Regions from separate parts of the Stenotrophomonas sp. Steno-Z1 genome, predicted to be linked through region 2. Evidence: riboswitches for the same ligand, from Rfam matches in the RefSeq annotation. Region 2 holds a riboswitch; the other holds the start of a gene.
The links. A riboswitch is a leader RNA that binds a small molecule or an ion and turns the genes downstream of it on or off. The one in region 2 is predicted to bind glycine.
Positions count from the first base shown of each region.

Region 1: it holds a riboswitch for glycine, as region 2 does, so the genes downstream of both, AC06FD_RS12975 (trimeric intracellular cation channel family protein) here and gcvP (aminomethyl-transferring glycine dehydrogenase) in region 2, are expected to answer to the same signal.

Region 1 covers NZ_JBWJPB010000004.1:110,245-117,393, reverse strand. Annotated here, with positions in the region: gene AC06FD_RS12990 (efflux RND transporter permease subunit) at 1-230, opposite strand, end outside; gene AC06FD_RS12985 (MdtB/MuxB family multidrug efflux RND transporter permease subunit) at 227-3,334, opposite strand; gene AC06FD_RS12980 (MdtA/MuxA family multidrug efflux RND transporter periplasmic adaptor subunit) at 3,331-4,485, opposite strand; gene AC06FD_RS12975 (trimeric intracellular cation channel family protein) at 4,703-5,320, opposite strand; glycine riboswitch at 5,412-5,503, opposite strand; glycine riboswitch at 5,512-5,606, opposite strand; gene AC06FD_RS12970 (GIY-YIG nuclease family protein) at 5,651-5,923, shown strand; gene AC06FD_RS12965 (hypothetical protein) at 6,037-6,471, shown strand; gene AC06FD_RS12960 (nuclear transport factor 2 family protein) at 6,503-6,949, shown strand; gene AC06FD_RS12955 (hypothetical protein) at 7,009-7,149, shown strand; gene AC06FD_RS12950 (NAD(P)/FAD-dependent oxidoreductase) at 7,146-7,149, opposite strand, start outside.
Region 2 covers NZ_JBWJPB010000001.1:430,447-437,595, forward strand. Annotated here, with positions in the region: gene gcvP (aminomethyl-transferring glycine dehydrogenase) at 677-3,571, opposite strand; glycine riboswitch at 3,660-3,761, opposite strand; gene AC06FD_RS01765 (multidrug effflux MFS transporter) at 4,041-5,264, shown strand; gene AC06FD_RS01770 (siderophore-interacting protein) at 5,428-6,321, shown strand; gene AC06FD_RS01775 (hypothetical protein) at 6,401-6,793, shown strand.

The DNA of each region.
Region 1 (7,149 bases), on a different contig from region 2:
GTGCCCAGCGCGCGTTCCAGCGGCGTGGCCACGTTGGCCGCCATCGATTCGGGGCTGGCCCCGGGCAGGCTGGCGCTGACGTTGATGGCCGGGTAGTCCACCTGCGGCAGCGGTGCCACCGGCAGCAGCCGCAGGCCCAGCAGACCGGCCAGCACCACCGCCACCGACAGCAGCAGGGTCGCCACCGGGTGCTGCACGAACCAGCCGATCGCGCGCGCCAGCGGGCTCACGCGTGGGCCTCGGCCGCATCGTCCGCACCCTCGGCGGGGCGCCGGCGGAAGCGGTCGAAGAACAGGTAGATCACCGGCGTGGTGAACAGGGTGAGCACCTGGCTGACGATCAGCCCGCCCACCATCACCACGCCCAGCGGCTGCCGCAGCTCCGCACCGGAGCCGCTGGCGAACATCAGCGGGATCGCGCCGAACAGCGCGGCCAACGTGGTCATCAGGATCGGACGGAAGCGCAGCAGCGCAGCCTGGTGGATCGCCTGGCGTGGGGCGAGGCCGAACTCGCGCTCGGCCTCCAGCGCGAAGTCGATCATCATGATCGCGTTCTTCTTCACCAGCCCGATCAGCAGCACGATGCCGATCACCGCGATCAGGTCCAGGCTGCGCCCGCTCAGCAGCAGCGCCAGCAGGGCGCCGACCGTGGCCGAGGGCAGGGTGGAGAGGATGGTGATGGGGTGGATGAAGCTCTCATACAGCACGCCCAGCACCAAGTACATCACCACCACCGCGGCCAGCACCAGCCACAGCGTGCTCGACAGCGAGGCGCGGAAGGCGTCGGCCGCGCCCTGCAGGCGCAGCTCCACGCCGGTGGGCAGGCCGATCGCTGCACGCGCGCCTTCAATGGCCTGCACCGCCTCGCCCAGCGACGCACCGCGTGCCAGGTTGAACGAGAACGTCACCGCCGGGAACTGGCCCACGTGGTTGATCAGCAGGTGCGCCGGGCGCTGCTCGATGCGCGCGATGCCATTCAACGGCACCTGCTTGCCATCCGGCCCGGCCACGTGCAGGCGCGCGATGGCGTCCGGCCCGAAGGCCACGTCCGGGCGCGCTTCCAGCACCACGCGGTACTGGTTGGCCTGGGTGAAGATGGTGGAGATCTGGCGCTGGCCGAACGCGTCGTACAGCGCATCGGCCACCGCGTCCACCTGGATGCCCAGGCGTGCGGCGGCGACCCGGTCGATCAGCACGTGCGCCTGCAGGCCCTGGTCCTGCAGGTCGCTGGCCACGTCGGCCAGGGCCGCGGACTGCTGCAGGTGGGCCAGCAACCGGGGCGTCCACTGCGAAAGCTGGTCGCTGTCGGGGCTGGTCAGGGTGAACTGGTACTGGGTGCGGCTGATGCGGTCCTCGATGCCCAGTTCCTGCACGGGTTGCAGGTACAGCGTGATGCCCGGCACGCGCGCCACGCGCTGCTGCAGCCGCGCGATGATCGCCTGCGCGTCGCTGCTGCGCTGCGCATGCGGTTTCAATTCGATCAGCAACCGGCCGCTGTTGAGCGTGGCGTTGTTGCCGTCCACGCCGATGAACGAGGACAGGCTGGCCACGTCCTCCTCCCCCAGCAACGCATCGGCCAGCGCCTGCTGGCGCTGCGCCATGGCCTGGAACGAGATCGACTGCGGCGCCTCGCTGATGCCCTGGATCAAGCCGGCGTCCTGCACCGGGAAGAACCCCTTGGGCACCCACACGTACAGTGCCGCGGTGAGCAGCAGCGTGGCCACGGTGGCACCCAGCATCAGCGGCTGGCGCTGCAGCACCCACTGCAGCTGGCGGTCGTAGATCGCCACCACGCGGTCGAACGGGTCGCCCTGCTGCGCCGATTCCTGGCCGTCGGCATCACGGCGGGTGGCATGCCCGGCCTTGAGCAGTCGCGCGCACATCATCGGCGTCAGCGTCAGCGAGACCAGCAGCGAGATGCCGATCGCCACCGCGAGGGTGATCGCGAACTCGTGGAACAGCTTGCCCACCACGTCGGCCATGAACAGCAGCGGGATCAGCACCGCGATCAGCGACAGGGTCAGCGAGATCAATGTGAAGCCGATCTGCCGGGCGCCTTTCAGCGCGGCCTGCATCGGCGTGGCGCCGCGCTCGATGTGGCGGGCGATGTTTTCCAGCATCACGATCGCATCGTCCACCACGAAACCGGTGGCGATGGTCAGCGCCATCAGCGTGAGGTTGTTGAGCGAGAACCCGGCCAGCAGCATCACCCCGAAGGTGCCCACCAGCGACAGCGGCACCGCGATGCTGGGAATGATCGTGGCCGGCAGGTTGCGCAGGAACACGAAGGTGACCATCACCACCAGCGCGATGGCGATCAGCAGCTCGTGCTGCACCCCGCGGATCGAGGCGCGGATCGATTCGGTGCGATCGCTCAGCACCGCCACGTCCACGCCCTTGGGCAGCGAGGCCTGCAACTGCGGCAGCAGTGCACGCACCTGGTCCACCACCGCGATCACGTTGGCCCCGGGCTGGCGCTGGATGTTGATCAGGACCGCGGGCGTGGTGCCCGACCACGCGGCCAGCTGGCGGTTTTCCGCGCCGTGTTCAATCGTGGCCACATCGCCCAGCCGCAGCGGGGCGCCGTCCTTGTAGGCCAGGATCAGCGCCTGGTATTCGGCCACCGAACGCATCTGATCGTTGGCATCGAGCATGATCGCGCGGGTGGGGCCGTCGAAGCTGCCCTTGGGCATGTTGACGTTGGCCGCCCCGATCGCGGTGCGGATGCTGGCCATGCTCAGCCCGTTGGCGGCCAGCGCCGACGGGTTCACCTGGATGCGTACTGCCGGGCGCTGCCCGCCGGCCAGGCTGACCAAGCCCACGCCCGGCAGCTGCGACAGGCGCTGGGCCATGCGCGTGTCCACCAGGTCGTGCACCTGCGGCAGCGACAGCCCCTGCGAGGTCACCGCCAGGGTCAGGATCGGGGTGTCGGCCGGGTTGACCTTGCGGTACACCGGCGGCACCGGCAGGTCGTCGGGCAGGAAGCTGTCGGCGGCGTTGATGGCCGCCTGTACTTCCTGCTCGGCTACGCCGAGCGCGACCTCCAGCGAGAACTGCAGGGTGATCACCGAGGCGCCGCCCGAGCTGGTGGAGGACATCTGCTTCAGCCCGGGAATCTGCCCGAGCTGGCGCTCCAGCGGCGCGGTCACTGCGCTGGTGGTTACCCCCGGGCTGGCGCCGGGGTACAGCGTGGTGACCTGGATGATCGGGTAGTCCACCTGCGGCAGCGCCGCCACCGGCAGCAGCCGGTAGGCCATCGCGCCGGACAGCAGCAGTGCCACCATCAGCAGCGTGGTGGCCACCGGGCGCTCGATGAAGACGCGCGACAGGTTCATGCGCCGGTCCGCGGCGGATCCTGGCTGACCACCTCCACCTTGGCGCCTTCGCGCAGGCCGTCGATGCCTTCCACCACCACCCGCTCGCCGGCCTTGAGGCCGTCGCGTACCGACACGCGCTCGCCATCGGCCGGGCCCAGCACCACGTTGCGCAGGTGCGAGGTGTTGTCCGGGGCAATCACGTACACATAGCTGCCCTTGCTGCCGAACTGCACGGCGGCATTGGGGATCACCACCGCATCGCTGCTGCTGACCTGCAGGCGGATGTTGACGAACTGGTTGGGGAACAGCGCCTCGTCGGCGTTGGCGAACTGCGCGCGCAGCTTCAGCGTGCCGGTGGCGGTATCGATGCGGTTGTCCAGGCTGGCGAGCACGCCGTCGCCCAGCGCCGTGCGCTCCTCGCGGTCCCATGCTTCCACGGTGAGGTCGGGCGTGGCGCGCACGGCCGCCACCACGGCCGGCAGGTCCGGCTCGGGCACGGTGAACAGCACGCTGATCGGCGTGGTCTGGGTGATGGTGGCCAACGGTTCGCTGTCGCTGCTGCGCACCAGGTTGCCCACGTCCACGTTGCGCAGGCCCATGCGCCCGGCCACCGGCGCGGTGATGCGGGTGTACTGCAGCTGCAGGCGGGCTTCATCCACCGCGGCCTGGTCGGTCTGGCGCCGGCCCTGCAGCTGGCGCACCTTGCTCTGCTGGTCGCTCAGGTCCTGCGCGGAGACGAAGTGCCTGGCCTGCAGTTCGCTGTAACGGTTGAGCTGGGTCTGCGCGTTGTCCAGTTCGGCCAGGTTCTGCTGCTGGGTGCCCAGCGCACGCGCCAGCGCCACCTGGTACGGGCGCGGGTCGATCTCGGCAATCAGGTCGCCGGCCTTGACGTGTTCACCCTCGCGGAAGGACAGCCGCAGCAGCTCGCCATCCACGCGACTGCGCAGGCTCACCGTGTGCAACGGGGTGACCGTGCCCAGTGCCTTCAGGCGCACCACCAGGTCGTCGCGCACCACCGTGGCCACGCGCACCGGGGTGGCGTTGGCGGCAGGCGCGGGATCGGCGGCGGGGGCGGGCGACAGGGCCCGCCAGGCGATCACGGCGGCGGCCAGCACGGCCAGGACCAACAGCGGTTTCAACAGACGGCGGCGCGGCGGCGAAGCAGACATGGGCATCCTGCGCGCAAGCCCAACAGCCGGCGCGTCCATGGTGTACCGGCCCGTGGGGGCAGGTGAGGCGAAATGGGGGTTGTCTGGCGGGGCCGCTGGTCGAATGCCGCAGCGTGGCTGGATGCCGTCCCGGGAGGGGCGGGGGCGCCATGGTACCGCGAGAGGCCCGTTGCGTTCACATGACCTTGGTCATGGAAGAGTGCATTGAACGTGCCGTTCAATGCACCTCGTCGCGGTACACGAACTTCGGCATTTCCCACTTGAAGTGGATCGCCAGCAGGCGCAGCAGGAAGCCACCGCCCAGGCACCACAGCGTGGCCGCGTTGAGCGATACGCCCAGCTCCAGCAGGCCCAGGTACGCCGCACCGGTGAACAGCGTGATCACCGCATACAGTTCCTTCTGGAAGATCAGCGGCACCTCATTGCACAGCACATCGCGCAGCACGCCGCCGAAGGCGCCGGTCAACATGCCCGCGATCAGCACGATCGGCGCGGCGTGGCCGGCATCGCGCGCCACCGCACAGCCGATCAGGGTGAAACAGATCAGCCCCAGTCCATCCAATACCAGGAACGTGCGGCGGAAGTGGTGCATCCAGCGCGCCACCCAGGTGGCGATCAAGGCCGCGCAGATGGTGAACCCCAAGTACTCCGGGTGCTTCACCCAGCCCAGCGGGTAGTGGCCCAGCACGATGTCGCGCAGCGAGCCTCCGCCCAGTGCGGTGACGCAGGCGATGATGACCACGCCGAACAGGTCCATGCGTCGGCGCCCGGCGGAGAGCGCGCCGGTCATGGCTTCGGCGGAGATGGCGATGAGGTAGATCAGGGAGAGCAGCATGGGAGAGCATCCGGACGCGTCAGGCGGGGGACGGCAACACGCACCCGGCACGCCAGCGCAGGGCACTGGCGTGGGGTGGGGAAACCGTTGCCGCTCCCGCTGTCCTTTTGCCTGAGAGTTCAGTGGCCAAGGCCACGTGCCCCTTCGGCGGGTCATTGAAGACCTCTCTCCAGATCGGCGTACTGCATGCATGGTTGGTGGCGTATCGAGCCACCGGCCTGAGCGATTATGGGAGCCTGCGCCTTCGGCGGGTGCCAGCGTGGCACCTCTCTCCTGCATCCGGGGCGGATTCTAGCAGCCAGCGGCCGCGCCCCGGTGGATAATCCCGGTATGCCCGCTGAACCCGCCCCCTGGTACGTCTACCTGCTGGAATGCCGCAATGGCAGCTACTACGCCGGCATCAGCAACGACGTGGACGCGCGCTTCCAGGCCCACCTGGCCGGCAAGGGGGCCAGGTACACGCGCGCCAACCCGCCGCTGAAGCTGCTGGCCATGCGCGCCTATCCGGACCGGGCGGCCGCCTCCCGGGCCGAATGGCAGCTCAAGCGCCAGCCACGCGCGCGCAAACTGGCCTGGTTGCAGGCGGCAGACACCTCGTCCTGAGGGTGCGTCGGTACTGGTTGGGGGCTGCGAGGTAGGCCACAATCGGCCACCACGCGGAGGGAACCGGGATGTTCGATCTCCATCGCAGACGGCTTGCCTGGCTGCGCGCGGCCATGTCCCGCCCACCGGCCCTGCGCCGGTCGCCGGGCCGGGACGACGCGCCACCCGCAGCGACGGCGGCGTACTCGCCAGCGCTGCGTCACGGCGAGAGCGGCACCGCCGACGCATTCCGCGCCAGGCTCGCCGCCGATGCCGTGGAGCGCGCGCGCATTCGCCTCGATCCCACCCACGTGCCAGTCGAACTCCGGGGCATCATGCCGCTGGCCGAGTACTGGGGCATCTGCGACGACGCCATCCGCGAAGGGATGCAGGACGCGGAAAGCCAGGCGAGCAAGGAGGCGATGGCCGACGCGGTGAAACTGCACAACGCGACGATCACCGCCTGGCTGGACCGCCGGCCGGTGGGCGGGCTGATGAGCGACGAAGCCGCCGCCTTCACCTACCTGCAGCTGGGCCTGACCGAACTGGCGCTGTTCCGCGAGGACTGAGCTGCTCCACCTACCCGAGGGACACCCTGCGATGACCCCGCTTGCCCTGCTGCTCGCCGTTGCCGGCGCTACGAACCCTGCCGCCCCCGTCATCGATCCCGGCACGCGTGCCGCGATTGAAGCCACCTGCCTGGACTACGTGGACGGCCAGCTCGAGGGTGACCCGGCCCGCGTGGCGCGCTCGCTGCACCCGGACCTGGCCAAGCGCGCGATCCTCGGCGATACCCCGGATGAGCGCCTCGGCCTGCGCCGGATGTCGAAGGAGGAGCTGGTTGAACTCACCCGGCAGGGCGCGTTGAAAACCCCCAAGGACCAGTGGAACCGCCGCTGCACGCTGCTCGACGTTACCGGCAACGCCGCCTCGGTGCGGCTGGAAACGCCGTGGTTCGTGGACTACTTCCACATGGGCCGGTTCGGCGAGCGCTGGGTCATCGTCAATGCGCTGTGGTACAGCAAGCCCAAGGCAACAGCCAAGTGACGACGACGCACCCCGCCACTGAGTCGGGGTATCGATTCGGGCCAAACGAGCTCGATGCCGTGCTGCAGACGCGGCCGGAGGTGCGCTACGACTACTTCGTCAAACGCGTGGCCGATGGGAAAGGAGTCTGGGGTCTGCGCAATGCCGAGGGCTGGGACGACGCCCGCGCGGCGCCCCATGCAGCGGCGCCGCAGCGCTAG
Region 2 (7,149 bases):
ACCCCAGGCCGAAGAAGACCGTCCGGGTTCATGGCGCCGGAACGAAGAGCATCCACGCATGGCGTGGATCTACGATTGATCCGCGTGCACACCGCCCGGCCAAAACCCCATGACGTTCCACCGTAGATCCACGCCATGCGTGGATACCGCGCGCAGCGCGGCAAAGCCAGCCGAAGCCGCGCGACCACGGCGCAACCAAACCGTCCGACGTTCAACCCCGGCCGAAGAAGACCGTCCGGGTTCATGGCGCCGGAACGGAGAGCATCCACGCATGGCGTGGATCTACGATTGATCCGCGTCCATACGGCCCCGCCAATGACCCGCGACGTTCCACCGTAGATCCACGCCATGCGTGGATACCGCGCGAAGCGCGGCAACGCCCAGCGACCACGGCGCAACCAGACCGCCCGACGTTCACCCCCAGCCGAAGAAGACCGCCCGGGTTCATGGCGCCGGAACGAAGAGCATCCACGCATGGCGTGGATCATGATCGATCTGTGTGGATACCGCCCGAACAATGACCCGCGACGTAAAAACACCGTAGATCCACGCCATGCGTGGATACCGCGCGCAGCGCGGCAAACCCCCTCCGCAGCACACGACCCACGCACCGCCCCGCAACAAAAAAACGGCCCGCTTGCGCGGGCCGTCCTTCGTTGCAGCCGGGCGGGGTGGCTCAGACCTCCACGCCCTCGTCTTCCTTGTACGCATCCACCGGGATGCACGCACACATCACGTTCTTGTCGCCGTACACGTTGTCCACGCGCGCCACCGGCGGCCAGTACTTCTGCTGGCGCAGGCTCGCCAGCGGGAAGGCCGCCAGCTCGCGCGGGTAGGCGTGCGCCCACTCGCTGGCCGACACCGCGGTGGCGGTGTGCGGGGCGTGCTTGAGCGGGTTGTCCTCGCGGTCCAGGCGGCCGTCCTCGATCGCGGCAATCTCTTCGCGGATCTGGATCATCGCGTTGATGAAGCGGTCCAGCTCGTGCAGCGATTCGCTCTCGGTCGGTTCCACCATCAGCGTGCCGGCGACCGGGAAGCTCAGGGTCGGGGCATGGAAGCCGAAATCGATCAGGCGCTTGGCCACGTCCTCGGCGCCGATGCCGGAGGTCTTCTCCAGCGGTCGCACGTCCAGGATGCACTCGTGCGCCACCAGCCCGTTGCGGCCGGTGTACAGGGTCTTGAAGTGCGGGGCCAGGCGCTTGGCGATGTAGTTGGCGTTGAGCAGCGCGACCTGGGTCGCCTTGCGCAGGCCGGCGGTGCCCATCAGGGTGATGTACATCCAGCTGATCGGCAGGATCGAGGCGCTGCCGAAGCTGGCCGCGCTGACCATGCCGACATCGCCTTCGCCGCCCAGCACCTTGGGCAGGAACGGGGCGAGGTGCGACTTGACCGCACACGGGCCGACGCCCGGGCCGCCGCCGCCGTGCGGGATGCAGAAGGTCTTGTGCAGGTTCAGGTGCGACACGTCCGAGCCCCACTTGCCGGGCTTGGCCACGCCGACCAGGGCGTTCATGTTGGCGCCGTCGGTGTACACCTGGCCACCGTGCTTGTGCACGATCTCGCAGATGTCCACCACCTCTTCCTCGAACACGCCGTGCGTGGACGGGTAGGTGATCATCAGCGCGGCCAGGCGGTCGCTGTACTTCTCCGCATTGACGCGGATGTCATCCAGGTCGACGTTGCCGTTGGCATCGGTCTTGGTCACCACGACCTTCATGCCGCACATCTGCGCCGAGGCCGGGTTGGTGCCGTGCGCCGAATCCGGAATCAGGCAGACATCGCGGTGGCCTTCGCCGCGCGAGCGGTGATAGGCGCGGATCGCCAGCAGGCCGGCGTACTCGCCCTGCGCGCCGGAGTTCGGCTGCAGGCTCACAGCGTCATAGCCGGTGCACTCCACCAGCATCGCTTCCAGCCCGTCGATCAGTTCCTTGTAGCCGGTGGCCTGGTCGGCCGGGGCCAGCGGGTGGATGTTGGCGAACTCCGGCCAGGTCACCGGGATCATCTCGGCGGTGGCGTTGAGCTTCATGGTGCAGCTGCCCAGCGGGATCATGGTGCGATCCATCGCCAGGTCCTTGTCCGCCAGCGAACGCAGGTAACGCAGCAGTTCGTGCTCGCTGTGGTGGGTGTTGAACACCGGGTGGGTCAGGAAGGCGCTGGTGCGCACCAGGCCGGCCGGCAGTGCATCGGCGGTGGCCGCATCGAGCGCCTCCACATCGACGCTGGCACCGAACAGCTCGCCCAGCGCGATGATGTCGGCGCGGGTGGCGGTTTCATCCAGGCTGATGCCGACCGCGTCGCTGTCGATCGCGCGCAGGTTGATGCGCGCGGCCGCGGCCTTGGCGTGGATCGCCTTGGCGTCGATGCCCTTGACGTGCAGGGTGTCGAAGAAGTGCTCGCCCACGTTGACGCCGGCGCCGCGCAGTGCCGCGGCCAGGATCGCGGCCAGGCGATGGGTGCGGCGGGCGATGCGGGTCAGGCCGTCCGGGCCGTGGTAAACGGCATACATCGAGGCCATCACCGCCAGCAGCACCTGCGCGGTGCAGATGTTGGAGGTGGCCTTCTCGCGACGGATGTGCTGCTCGCGCGTCTGCAGGGTGAGGCGGTAGGCAGGATTGCCCTGCGCATCCACCGACACGCCGATCAGGCGGCCCGGCATCGAGCGCTTGTAGGCGTCGCGGCAGGCCATGAAGGCGGCATGTGGGCCGCCGAAACCGAACGGCACGCCGAAACGCTGCGAGTTGCCGACCACGATGTCCGCGCCCCATTCGCCGGGCGCGGCGATCAGGGTCAGGGCGAGCAGATCGGTGGCCACGGCCACCAGGCCGCCACGCGCGTGCACGGCGTCGGCCAGTGCCTTGTAGTCGCCGATATGGCCGAAGGTGTCCGGGTACTGCAGCAGAACGCCGTAGGCTTCGGCGTCCATCGCCTCGGCCGGGGTGCCCACGCGCAGCACGATGCCGAGCGGTTCCGCGCGGGTGCGCAGCAGTTCCAGCGTCTGCGGGTGCACGGCGTCGTGCACGAAGAAGGTGTCGGACTTGCTCTTGGCCGAGCGCTTGGCCAGGGTCATCGCTTCGGCGGCGGCGGTGGCTTCATCCAGCAGCGAGGCGTTGGCGATCTCCATGCCGGTCAGATCGGCGCACAGGGTCTGGAAGTTGATCAGCGCTTCCATGCGGCCCTGCGAAATCTCGGCCTGGTACGGGGTGTAGGCGGTGTACCACGCCGGGTTCTCCAGCACGTTGCGCAGGATGACGTTCGGGGTGAGCGTGCCGTAGTAGCCCTGGCCGATGAAGGTGCGGAACACCTGGTTCTTGTCGGCGATGGCGCGGATCTTGGCCAGCGCCTGCACTTCGGTCAGCGACTCGGGCAGGTCCAGCGGTGCCGGCGACTTGATCCCGGCCGGGACGATCGCATCGGTCAGCGCGTCCAGCGAGCCGTGGCCGACCACGTCGAGCATCTGCGCGATTTCGGCGTCGTTGGGGCCGATGTGGCGTTCGACGAACGCGTGGCTGTGTTCAAGCTCGCGCAGGGTAGGGGCACGCTGGGCGGAGGTATTCGGGGACATGGCTGGCATCTCGGAGAGTGGGCACGCACGTTCGGAAGGCGGCCGGGTCGAGGTGCTTCGCAGACGCGCGCGAACCACCGGACCTTGCGGTCTTCCTGGGTGCCCCTCTGTCCTTTTGCCTGAGAGTTTAAAAGCGCGCATCTGCGTGCTTCGTGCCCCTTCGGCGCCGGCAGTGGCCGGTCTCTCCAGAGTTTTGCTGCGGGTGGTATCGGGCCTGAGCGATTACGGGCGTTGCGCCTTCGGCAGCGGGTGTCCGCTTCTCCCACCATGGTGCCCGGCGATTATAGCCCAGCGTCCCCGCCGGCAACGGCCTTATGGCACATGAATGAGGGCCGCCGGAGCTGCGTCGATGGCCTTGTCGGCATGGTGCCGGGGCCGGCAAAGGCCTATGATGGCCGGATCCTCGTATTCATCTGGCGCCGCCCGTTCCGGGCTGGCGCCCGCCGTGCGTTCACGCATGGCCCAGACGGAAGACCGCATGACGCCCGCCTCGCCCTCGACCCGCCGCCTGGCCCTGCTGCTCGCAGGCCTGGCGATGTTCGGTCCGTTCTCCATCGACACCATTTTCCCGGCCTTCCTGCTGCTCGGCGAGCGCATGCAGGTCGACCAGGTGGCGGTGCAGCAGACCATCAGCGTGTACCTGCTGTTCTATGGCCTGATGAGCCTGGCCCACGGCCCGTTGTCCGATGCGTTCGGGCGCAGGCGGGTGATCATCGGTGGGCTGGTGCTGTTCATCGGTGCCTCGATCGGCTGCGCGCTGTCGCGCGACATGACCACGCTGCTGGTGTTCCGCGCCCTGCAGGGCGTCACCGCGGGGGTCGGGGTGATCGTCGGCCGCGCGGTGATCCGCGACCTCTACCACGGGGCCGACGCGCAGCGGCTGATGAGCCAGGTGTCGATGATCTTCGGCGTCGCCCCGGCGATCGCGCCGATCATCGGCGGCTGGATACTGCTCGGCGGCGGCGACTGGCCGCTGATCTTCTGGTTCCTGGTGCTGTTCGGCGTGGTCCTGCTGCTCGCCACCGGCAAGTGGCTGCCGGAAACCCACCCGGTGGAGGCGCGCACGCCGCTGTCGATGCGCGAACTGCTGCGCAGCTATGTGCGGATGGGCTCCAACCCGCGCCTGCTGCGCCTGGCCGCCGCCGGTGCATTCAATTTCTCCGGCATCTTCCTGTACATCGCCTCGGCGCCGGTGTTCGTGATGCAGCACCTCAAGCTGGGCGAGGGCGGCTTTGCGTGGCTGTTCATTCCCACCATTGGCGGCATGACGATGGGCTCGTTCCTGTCCGGTCGCATGGCCGGGCGCCTCACCGCGCAGCGCCAGATCGCGATCGGCTTCGGCCTGTGCGCGGTGTCGGCGCTGCTCAACCTGGGCTACGTGTTCTCGGTGCCGCAGATCATGCTGCCGTGGGCCGTGCTGCCGATCTTCCTCGGCGGCGTCGGCATGGCGCTGATCTTCCCGATCCTGGCGCTGGCGGTGCTGGACATGTACCCGCACCAGCGCGGGTTGGCCTCGTCGATGCAGATGTTCATCCAGTTGATGATCAACACCGTGGTGGCCGGCGTGGTCTCGCCGCTGCTCAGCGCCAGGCCGGTGCATCTGGCGCTGGGTTACGCCGGCTTCTTCGCCATCGGCGCCTCGTTCTGGTACTGGGAACGGCACCGCGAGCGGCGTCGCGACGTGCTCACCCCGATCGAGTAAGCCGTGTGCACGCCACGCGTGCGCGCCGTGCACGCGTGGCGAGGCCGGCATTGCCACGCCGCGGCACCGGCGTATCCTGTGCGCTCGCCAGCCAGTTCGTGTACCACGACAGCCAATACGCTCCCCTGCGGACCCCGTGTCCGCCGCACTCCAGGGTGATTGCATGGCTGCACAGCCGACCTACCGCCTGTTCGACGTCGCGCTCAAGCAGCGCACCGTCCTCTCCCCGTCGCTGACCCGCATGGTCTTTGCCGCGCCCGACGTGGCCAACATGAAGACCGAGGGGCCTGACCAGCGCATCAAGGTGTTTTTCCCGTTGCCCGGCCAGGAGGCGCCCGACGTGCCGCAGGGCGCGGACTGGTACGCCCGCTACCGCGCGCTCCCCGAGGGCGAGCGCGCGCCGATGCGCACCTACACCCTCCGTGCGCTGCGCCCCGAACTGGGCGAGGTGGACGTCGATTTCGTCCTGCACGGCGAGACCGGCCCCGCATCGCGCTGGGCCATGCACGCCCGCATCGGCGACCGCATCGGCCTGCTGGCGCCGGACGCGCAGGTGGCCGAAAGCAGCCAGGGCTGCGAATGGAAGCCGCCGGCCGGCGTGCGACGCGTCCTGCTGGTGGCCGACGACACCGCATTGCCGGCCGTGGCCGGGATCCTCGAGGCGCTGGCGCAGTGGCCGCATCCGCCGCAGGTGCAGGCGTTCCTGGAAGTGCAGCACGAGGCGGACGTGCTGCCGCTGGCGGCCCCGCTGGGGGCGCAGTTGTTCTGGCTGGTACGCGAGGGCGCCGCACACGGGCAGCGGCTGCAGGAGGCGGTGCGCGCGCGGATCGGGTCCGCCGCAACCCGCAGCGCCGACCAGACGCTGGCCGAGATCGATATCGACCAGGACATCCTCTGGGAGCAGGCCAGTGCCGAAGCCACCGGCCTGTACGCCTGGGTGGCAGGGGAGGCCGGCGCGGTGATGGCCATCCGCCGCCACCTGGTGAAGGACTGCGGCATCGACAAACGGTCCATCACGTTCATGGGCTATTGGCGCCACGGCAAGGTCCTCGACTGAGCCGTCAGGGCCAGCATCGGCGGGCCCGCCAGGGCCCGTGCGGTATCCTTGGCACTTTGCCGCAGTCCGGATTTCCCCCATGTCCACCACCTCCAAACTGCGCCGCGACATCCGCCGGCGCCGCGAAACCCAGGCCGCCAACCGCGAGCAGGCCAACGCCACGCCGGTTGAACCGCATGCGGAACTGCGCGACCAGCAGCGCACGCTGCTGGCCGGCATCGTCCGCCGGGATGGCGAGTGGGTGCTGGGCATGGATGGCCGCATCGCCGGCCAGACCCCCAGTGCAGCGCGGGTGCTGGCCTTGATCATGCAGGCCGCCGAACTGCACGAACGTGAAGGCACGCCGGTGCGACTGGTGTATTCCGATGCCTTGAAGGATGCCGCGCATGCCGAAGCAACGGCCGACGGCAAGGATTTCGAGCAGTTCAAGGTGGAGCTTGCCGCCAGCCTGAAGCGCCCGGCGCATTCCTGAGCGGGCGCCACGCGACGCGTGGGTGCTTTTCGTGCCGATGCGGATGACGTCTGAGGCCTGACGTGCGTTGCGCATTGCACGTTGCCGAGCATGGCTCGGCACTACAGATTCGATAGCACCCGTAGAGCCACGCCATGCGTGGCTGCTTTTCGTGCCGATGACGTCTGAGGCCTGACGTACGGTGCGGGTTGCGCGTTGCCGAGCATGGCTCGGCACTACAGATTCGATAGCACCGTAGAGCCACGCCATGCGTGGCTGCCTTTCGCGCCGATGCCGATGACGTCTGACGTCCGACGTCCGACGTCTGAGGCCTGACGTGCGTTGCGCTTTGCATGTTGCCGAGCATGGCTCGGCAC